2 regions of the Serratia rubidaea genome follow, and region 1 is predicted to be linked to the other one. Evidence: predicted binding sites of a transcription regulator. Region 1 holds the regulator's gene; the other holds the start of a gene.
The links. Region 1 encodes Fur, which represses iron uptake genes when iron is present. Its sites were predicted from a motif close to ATAATAATGAGAACNACTATCAA; they were not measured.
Positions count from the first base shown of each region.

Region 2: a site for Fur is predicted at 2,192-2,214, ahead of I6G83_RS19820 (TonB-dependent siderophore receptor). Genes of this name have one in related genera too.

Region 1 is NZ_CP065640.1:2,749,010-2,753,819, forward strand. Features, by position in the region: gene I6G83_RS12825 (beta-N-acetylhexosaminidase) at 1-1,307, shown strand, start outside; gene fur (ferric iron uptake transcriptional regulator) at 1,423-1,869, opposite strand; gene fldA (flavodoxin FldA) at 2,184-2,723, opposite strand; gene ybfE (LexA regulated protein) at 2,946-3,233, opposite strand; gene ybfF (esterase) at 3,486-4,268, opposite strand; gene seqA (replication initiation negative regulator SeqA) at 4,535-4,810, shown strand, end outside.
Region 2 is NZ_CP065640.1:4,212,728-4,217,537, forward strand. Features, by position in the region: gene I6G83_RS19820 (TonB-dependent siderophore receptor) at 1-2,065, opposite strand, end outside; gene I6G83_RS19825 (hypothetical protein) at 2,313-2,489, opposite strand; gene I6G83_RS19830 (3'-5' exonuclease) at 2,627-3,193, shown strand; gene I6G83_RS19835 (multidrug effflux MFS transporter) at 3,332-4,525, shown strand; gene dadX (catabolic alanine racemase DadX) at 4,528-4,810, opposite strand, start outside.

The DNA.
Region 1 (4,810 bases):
CCCGCGCGGCGGTGGTTTCCATGGAGGCGCGCTACCAGAAACTGATGGCGCAGGGCAAGCAGCAGGAGGCGGAGGCGTACCGGCTGGTCGACCCGACCGATACCTCGAACACCACCTCGGTACAGTTCTTTAACCGTCAGAGCTACCTGAACCCGTGCCTGGACTCCTCCACCCGCTTTGTCGACAAAGTGATGGGGGAACTGGTCAAAATGCATCAGGAGGCGGGGCAGCCGATCGGCACCTGGCACTTTGGTGGCGATGAGGCGAAAAACATCCGTCTGGGGGCCGGCTACACCGACGTGAAGAAACCGGAGGCGGGCAAGGGGATGCTCGATCTGAGCAAGGAAGATAAGCCATGGGCGAAGTCGCAGGCCTGCCAGCGGCTGATCGACAGCGGTAAAGTGGCGGATATGGAACATCTGCCGAGCTACTTCGGCCAGGAGGTCAGCAAGCTGGTGAAGGCGCACGGTATCGATCGGATGCAGGCCTGGCAGGATGGCCTGAAAGACGCCAAGGACGCCAAAGCGTTCGCCACTTCGCGTGTGGGCGTCAACTTCTGGGATACCCTGTACTGGGGCGGTTTTGACTCGGTGAACGACTGGGCCAACAAGGGTTATGAAGTGGTGGTCTCCAACCCGGACTATGTCTATCTGGACTTCCCGTATGAAGTGAACCCGAACGACAGCGGCTATTACTGGGGCACCCGCTTCAGCGACGAGCGCAAGATTTTCAGCTTTGCTCCGGACAATATGCCGCAGAATGCCGAAACCTCGGTCGACCGTGACGGCAACGCGTTCAGCGCCAAGAGCGACAAGCCGTGGCCGGGGGCGCACGGTCTGTCCGCCCAGCTGTGGAGCGAGGTGGTGCGAACCGATCCGCAGATGGAGTATATGATCTTCCCACGTGCGCTGTCGGTGGCCGAGCGCGCCTGGCACCGCGCCGACTGGGAGCTGGACTATCAGGCGGGCCGCGAGTACAAGGGTGGGGAAACCCGCTTTGTCGACGGCAAAAAGCTGGCGCAGGAGTGGCAGGTTTTTGCCAATATCCTGGGGCAGCGTGAACTGGCCAAGCTGGATGCGGGCGGTATCCGCTATCGCCTGCCGGTGCCGGGCGCACGCATTGACGGCGGCAGGCTGGAGGCCAATATTGCACTGCCGGGCCTGACCATCGAGTATTCGACCGACGGCGGTCAGAGCTGGCAGCGCTATGATGACGCCGCCAGACCGGCGGTGCAGGGCGAGGTGCAGGTGCGTTCGGCAAGCCCGGACGGCAAGCGCTTCAGCCGCGCGGAGCCGGTAACGGCCTAAGCCAAACGTCTGCGGCGCCCATCGCTATAACGGCGGGCGCCGCAGCGGCTCCTCGATCGACAGGCATAAAAAAACCGCCGTGCGGCGGTTCCTGATTTACGCTGGCAGGCCAGCTTTATTTCTTGTTATGCAGCGTATCGTTTTCACGGCAGTCACCGCTGGTGCAGTGGCCATACAGGTACAGGCTGTGGTTGGTGAGCTTGATGCCGTGCTGTTTGGCGATATCACGCTGACGCGCTTCGATGGACTCATCGCTGAACTCGATCACTTTGCCGCAGTCCAGGCAGATCAGGTGATCGTGGTGATGCTGTTGGGTCAGCTCAAATACGGACTTGCCGCCTTCGAAGTTGTGACGGGTAACGATACCGGCGTCGTCAAACTGGTTCAGTACGCGGTAAACCGTCGCCAGACCAATCTCTTCGCCCATGTCGATCAGTTTCTTATACAAATCTTCCGCACTGACATGATGGCAAGCCGGATCTTGCAGCACTTCCAGGATTTTGAGTCGCGGAAGCGTGACTTTTAAGCCGGCCTTCTTCAATGCGGTGTTGTTGTCAGTCATGCGGATTCAGTCCTGTTACTATGCTAATCAGTTGAGGCATTGTTGCCTGTGGCATCGGTCGGCACAAAGCGTTAATAGCGACTCATTATAGAACCGGTTGACCTAAATGGAAACCGCCGGTTGTTAACAAAAGTCTATTGCGCCGTTACATGTTGCGCGTGCAACATCTTGATGAATGGGATAAACCGGGGCCAGAGTCTACCGTGACGGGGAGGGAAGTTACTAATATGTAGCTTCTATTGCTTCAATCCGTGATGCCGATAACGGCCCCGCCGGTCAGCGGGAGCCGTCTCGCAGCATTGCGGAGCATAATATCAGCCGATGATATCGGCCAGGCTCAGCTCTGCGACGATCTGTTTGACCCAGGCTTCTACGCGTTCGTTGGTCAGTTCCGGCTGGCGGTCTTCATCAATGGCCAAACCGATAAAGTTGTCGTCGTCCGCCAGACCCTTGGAGGCTTCGAAATGGTAGCCTTTGGTTGGCCAGTGGCCGACGATAGCGGCGCCGCGCGGTTCGATAATATCGCGGATGGTGCCCATCGCGTCGCAGAAGTACTCGGCATAGTCTTCCTGATCGCCGCAGCCGAACAGCGCAACCAGCTTACCGTTGAAGTCTATTTCTTCCAGCGTCGGGAAAAAGTCGTCCCAGTCACATTGTGCTTCACCGTAGTACCAGGTCGGGATGCCCAGCAGCAAAATGTCGAATGCGTCCAGATCTTCTTTGCTGCTTTTGGCGATGTCGTGAATCTCAGCAACATCATCGCCGAAGTCTTTGCGAAGGAGCTTTTGAATCATCTTGGCAATGTTTTCGGTATTGCCCGTGTCGCTGCCAAAGAAAATGCCTACGTTAGCCATATTGCGTATAACCTTTTAATTCAATAAATTACAATACGTTTCGCCTGCTGATCGCATCGGTATCGTTGTAAAGTAGCGTCTTGGTAAAGACCTGGGTCCCACCGGTAAACGCCTATCATGCCAGAAATTTGCTCCGGGGTTTTATCGCGTTCATGCGATGCCGGAAAGTAAGGCGGCGTTAAGCGGGCATCGCCTTACGCCGTGTGCGGCTGCCGCACGTTATTATTGCGACGGCTGTTCGTCCGCCAGCTGCGCCAGCAGCATTTGCTCGATCAGTTCGCTGCGGCTGATGTTGCGCTGTTCGGCCAGCCTGTTCAGCGCTTCCACCGCTTCCGCGTTGATTTTCAGTTCCACACGCCGTAACCCGCGGACTTTATCGCGCCGTAACTGATTACGCTTATTGATTCTAAGCTGTTCATCACGGGATAACGGGTTGGTTTTCGGGCGCCCCGGACGGCGTTCATCTGCGAACAGATCCAGCGTCGTGCGATCCGTTTGTTCTTTTGCCATAGGTAGCGGTACTGCAAGGGAATTAGCATCAAAAAGCGATGGTCTGCTTTCCGGACGCTGTGGTTAATACCGTTCAGGTCGTTACAACCTAAGCCAACTTTGCCCCCAATCTGGCGCCGGACAGCACGCTGGGGATGGCGGCAAAAATTATAGCGCGCCATCTTACCCCAGCAGGCGTCGCAACGACAATGCCTAACTGAGGCGCAAACGCGCTAAGCCGTTATCTTTAGCGCGTTTTTTCGCCACCTGCGTTCAGGGCTGGCCCAAAAAGCGGTGAATGGCGCGCAGCACCGCCTGCGGTTTTTCCGCATGCACCCAGTGTCCGGTGCCGGCCACCTCGTAGGCGCGCGCCTGCGGAAACTGGCGCGCGATGGCGTCGCGATAGCTGTTTTGCACGTACTCTGACAGCCCGCCGCGGATAAACAGCGTTGGGTGGGGCCAGGCGGGCACTTCGCGCCAGCCGATAATCGCCGCGTAGTTGGCGATCAGCACCGGCAGGTTGAAGCGCCACTCTCCCTGGTGAAAGGATTTCAGCAGGAACTGAATGACCCCTTCTTCATCCAGATAGTCGCGCATCAGCTGCGCCGCCTGCTGGCGCTGGGTAAGGCCGGCGTCGCTGACCGCCGTCAGGGCGGCGAAGATGTCGTCATGGTGGCGGCTCGGGTAGGCCACCGGGGCGATATCGATCACCACCAGCCGTGCAATGCGGTCGGGCGCCAGCGCGGTCAGCGCCATGGCGGCCTTGCCGCCCATCGAATGGCCGATCACGATGGCGCGGGCGATCTGGAGGTCGTCCAGCAGCGTCAGCAGGTCTTGCGCCATCGCGGCATAGCTCATCTCATCGGAACGCGGCGACAGGCCGTGGTTACGCAGATCGACTTTAATCACGCTGTGCTGCTGATTCAGATCGCGCGCCAGCACCCCGAGGTTGTCGAGATTGCCGAACAGGCCGTGGATCAGCAGGATAGGCAGGGTATCGGTGTTCTCCGCCTGTGCGGCCAGCAATTGATAATGTAATTTCATCGCGAAGTTCATGATCTTGAGAGGTTCTGATAGGGTATCATACTCATTATCTGCAAAGGTGATGGATTGGCAGTGCTGACGCACCCCGTGATCCACCGTCGTTCCCGCCCGCCCGTGCCGGCAGGATAAAAAATGACGGGGATATAGGTAATAGTCTGCTTTTGCCCGCGAACGGCACTTTGTTGTGTCTGCCCCCGCGCTTTTAACTTTATAATCCCTCGGCCTGAAACCAGAACCTGGCTTCGGGCTTTAAGTAGAAAACACAGTACTGGATAAAGATGAAAACTATTGAAGTCGACGAAGAACTTTACCGTTATATTGCCAGCCACACGCAACATATCGGGGAAAGTGCGTCCGATATTTTACGGCGTATGTTGAAGTTTTCCGCAGGGCAACCTGTGCGTAGCGCAAGCGTTGTGGCCCAGAATCAGGAGCCGGAAAAAGCGGCGCCGTCACGCCCGCGCGATCGCGTCCGCGCCATGCGCGAACTGCTGCTGTCGGATGAATACGCCGAGCAGAACAAAGCCGTAAATCGCTTTATGCTGGTACTTTCT
Region 2 (4,810 bases), 1.5 Mb from region 1:
AGTAGCTGGTGCCGTAACAGGCCGCGACGTATTTTCTGTCCGCCAGATTATTAACGTTCAGCTGGACGTAGGCGCCCTTCAGCGTCGGCGCCACCTGCGCCAGATTCATGCGTACCGAAGCGTCCAGTAAGGTCACGGACGGAATGCGCCGGGTATTCTCATTATCCGCCCACTGTTTGCCAATATAACGCACGCCCGCGCCGACGTTCAGCCCATAACCGGCATCATACTGCCCCCACAGCGTCGCCATCTGGTCCGGCGCCAGATACGGCGTATTGCCGTTATTGCCGTCGATGGCGTCTTTAAATTTCACCTTGTTATAGGTGTAACCGGCAATCACATTAAGGCGATCGGTCACCTGAGAGCGCGCTTCCAGTTCAATCCCCTGCGAATGCACCTTCCCGGCAGGATCGTAGTAACTCTGCTGCACCACCCGGTTCGCCACGTCTTTCTGCGTGAGATCGTACAGCGACACGCTGTACAGCGATGTGCTGCCCGGCGGCTGGTATTTCAGGCCGACTTCATACTGCTTGCTGGTGCTGGGCTTGAGCATATGGCCGTCTTTATCCGCCAACGCTTCCGGGGTGATCGCCGTGCTGTAGCTGGCATACGGCGAGAAGCCGTTGTCGAAGTGATAAAGCAGCGAGGCGCGACCGCTGAAGTGGTGATCGTTGCGCGAATCGCTACTGTCCGCAGTCAGGTTAGTATTTTTGCTTTCCAGACGATCGTAACGGCCGGCCAGGTTGAGATACCAGTTATTCAGGGCGATCTCATCCTGCAGGTAGACGCCGGTTTGCTGGTAGCGGCGGCGCGAGTCGGTGCGAGTGACGCCGGTCAGCAATGGCTCCTCCGCCTCGCCGGTATAAGGGTTCAGCGGCGAAGCGCCGCCGGCCTCATCCCACAGATTATTGCGGAAACGCTGATAGCCCAGCCCCAGCAGCACCTTATGGTCCAACAGACCGGTGGCGAACTCGGCTTCCAGCTGATTATCCACGGCGTAGGCGTCCAGCGAGGTATTAGAACCGCTGTAGTAGCGGTTCAGCAGCGTATGATCGTCATTCCAGCCCGCCTGATAAACCTGCTCCAGTTCAACGTTCGAATGGGTATAGCTGGCGTTTTGCCGGAAGGTCCAGATATCGTTAAACCGGTGCGAGAAGGCGTAGCTGTAGATCTGTTCCCAACGCTTGAACACATTATGGCGGCTGTCGCCGTCAAAGAATCCCCGCCCCAGCTTGTCGCCCTGGCTGGCATACAGGCTGCCGTCTGCCGGCACCGCGCTGTGATAGCCACCGGACGGATCTTTTTGCAGGTAGGCTTTCAGCAGCAGCGAGGTGTCTTCACTCGGCTGCCACAGCAGCGACGGCGCGATCGCGTAGCGCTCTTCGCGCTGGTGGTCATACATGGTATCGCTGCTGCGCGTCATGCCCGTCAGCCGGTATGCCCATTGATCCGACAGCGCGCCGGTCACGTCAAACGCCCCGCCTTGGGTATGGTGATTGCCGCCCGTCAGGTTAAGGTGCCCTTCCGTAGCGAACTGCGGCCGTTTGCTGGTCAGCGCCACCAGACCGCCGGGGATACTTTGGCCGTACATGACCGAAGACGGCCCTTTAATCACGTCAACCCGCTCCAGGAACCAGGGATCAACCTGCAGCGCGTTGTAGCTGCCGCTGTCGCTCAGTAACCGCAGCCCGTCCAGGAAGGTGTTATTCACATCGCCGCCATGAAAGCCCCGCAGCGCAATAGTGTCATAGCGCGTCGCCCCGCCGGAAAAATTGGTGAATACCCCCGGCGTATACTTCAGCGCATCGTTAACCGTTAATGCATTCTGGTCGGTCATCTGTTGACGCGTCACCACCGACACCGTCTGCCCGGTCAAAATCAGCGGACGGTCGGTTTTCGTCGCCCCCTGGCTGGTGCCGGCGGTGTAGCCGTGGGTGGCGGAGTCCGCCGTGTCCGCCGGCCCGGCGGTCACCAGCAGCGTATCTTCCGCCCAGGAAGAGAGCGGTAAAAACAGCGCGATGGCGCAGAACAGACGGGAGCGTTTGACAGGAAAAATCCCAGACATAGCCGTAATTCCTATTGGAAGCCATAAAATTTGCACCGCAAAGAGACAAAACGGTTTCGATGACCGTCCGGTCTGTGCGTGATGCGGTGCGCTGGTGTTAAGCAAGTGAAAATAATTGTAAAGATAATAACAATGATAATTATTATCTTTTATGGATGGGGAATTCAAGCATGCTCGGCATTTATCAGCAGGAAAACTGGCGACGGTGTCCGGTGGATAACAGCAGAGAAAGAGGAGAAATCGGCGATTATCTGGCCGAAGGCGGCGGCGCGTCAGAAATATGCGGTTCGGTGATATCCACCATGCGACAAATTTTGCTGTAGTTGCTGTAGCCCTCGCAGACTTTGTCTGCCACAAAGGTGCCCAGGTACCCCAGCACCAGCGCATACCCCAACATGCAACAAATAAAGATCAGCGTTCTCACTCCGGCGACTACCTCCAGCAAAATCTAGGCGTATCATACCGTGATTCCCCCTTTTACGCCTGCCCTGAATTGATGCTGCGCGACCATGTCGGCTTTGTAGTATCCTGTGATCACGTTTTGGCGAGCAGAGAAACCCGATGCACCATGTGATGTTGGATATAGAAACGCTGGATGTGAAACCAAGCGCGGTCATACTGGTGGTTGCCGCCGTATTTTTCGATCCGAAAACCGGTCAGTTGGGCGAGGAGTTTGAAGCGGCCGTCAGCCCACAAAAAGAACAGGACGGCAGAACGATCGGTCTGGACACCGTCGCCTGGTGGGCCAAACAATCCGATGAGGCGCGCAAGGCCGCCTTTAGCGGCAGCGACAGCCTAAAACGCGTGCTGACCAACTTGAGCCGCTTTATGCATATGCACAGCACCGATACGGTCAAGGTCTGGGGCAACGGCAAAGAGTTTGACTGCGCCATTCTGGAGCACGCCTTTCAGCAGTTGGCGATGCCCTGCCCATGGAAGTTCTGGCATACGCAGGACGTTCGCACCCTCGTAACGCTGGCGGACCTGCACGGTTTTAACCCGAAAAAGAGCCGACCGTTCGAAGGCACGCCGCACCGGGCGCTGGACGATGCCAAGCATCAGGCCCGATACGTCGCTGACGTGGTGGCCAACTGCTATTTTCGTCACGACGCCGCACCGCTGCCCTAGCCCGGACGGGCGCGCTTGCACGGCCTTCAGCGCCGTGGTCGCGCTGACGGTATAACAACATGGTGCGCCGCGCTTTTCATTTCTCCGCGGAGGCACTACCCTAAGCCACTTTGCCACCCGGATGTGCTACTTTTTATTATGCAAAAATTTCTCTTTCTCCTGCTGAGCCTGGTCTTGCTGGGACCGTTAGGCATCGACCTCTATCTGCCGGCCATACCGGCTATCGCTCTGGGCCTGAACAGCAGCGAAGCGGTGATCCAATCCACTATTTCGCTGTTTATTCTGGTGCTGGGGCTGGGCCAGGTCGTCGCCGGCCCGCTGGTGGATAACTATGGCCGCAAGCCGGTCGCACTGGCCGGCATCATCCTGTATATGATTGGCGCAGCGATGGCCGCGCTGGCCGACAGCCCGACGCTGTTTATCGCCTCACGCCTGCTGCAGGGCGTCGCGGTCTGCTGTACCGCCGTGGTGGCGTTTAGCGGCGTGCGTGACCGCATGAACGGCGACGACGCCGCGCGCGCCTTCGGCTTCCTCAACGGTACGCTGAATATTATCCCGGCGCTGGCGCCGCTGCTGGGCGGTTTGCTGGCGGAAGCGTTCGGCTGGCGCGCTCCCTTCTGGTTCCTGGTCCTTTACGCGCTGCTGGTATTCGTGCTGATCGCCCTGCGCCTGCCGGAAACCCGGCCGGCGGATACGCGGCCGGTAAAAGGGCTGCCCGTACGCCAGTATGCACGGATCCTGGGTCAGTCACGCTTTGTCTCTTTTGCCGTGGTCAACTCGGGCGCCATGGGCATGGCGCTCACTTACGTCTCGCTGGCGCCGAATGTGCTGATGGGCACCGCCGGCCTGACGCCGCTGCAGTTTTCCGTGGCATTCGGCGCCAACGGCTTCTGGATTATGCTGGTGAGTTTTTTCGTCAACCGGGTGATCCGCAAGGTCGGCCGGCCATTTTGCCTGGCGACCGGCGGCGTGCTGATGGGACTGGGATGTGCGGCCCTGCTGTTTGACATCGCCTTCCTGTCACCGGCGGCGCAAACCCACTGGCTGGCCTATATGCTGCCGGTTGCCATCGGCTGCGCCGGACTGGCGTTTGTGATGGGCCCGGCCACCAGCTATGCGCTGGAGCCTTACTCCAATGAGGCCGGCGTGGCTTCGGCGCTGGTGGGTTTTGTGCAGATGGCCGGCGGCGCGGCGCTGGGACTGTTGGCGATGGCGCTGCCGCTGCAGCCGAAAATGGCGCTGGCATTAGTGATGGCGACAGGCTGTTTACTGGCGCTGCACGCCCGGCAGCGCAGTAAACAGTTAAAAGGCCAGTTAAACCGGGTCAGTTAATGTTAAGCGCCGGCCTCCACCGGCACCCGCGGCGTTAATGCCGTCAGCAGCTCGTACCCCAGCGTACCGGCTGCGGCGGCCACGTCATCCACCGGCAAATGCCGGCCCCACAGCTCTACCTCCGCGCCGATGGCCGCCTGCGGGCACGGCGTCAGATCCACCGCCAGCATATCCATCGATACCGTGCCGACGGTGCGCGTCAGTACGCCGTCAACCCAAACCGGCGTACCGCTCTGCGCATGGCGCGGATAACCGTCGGCATAGCCGCAGGCGACAATGCCGATC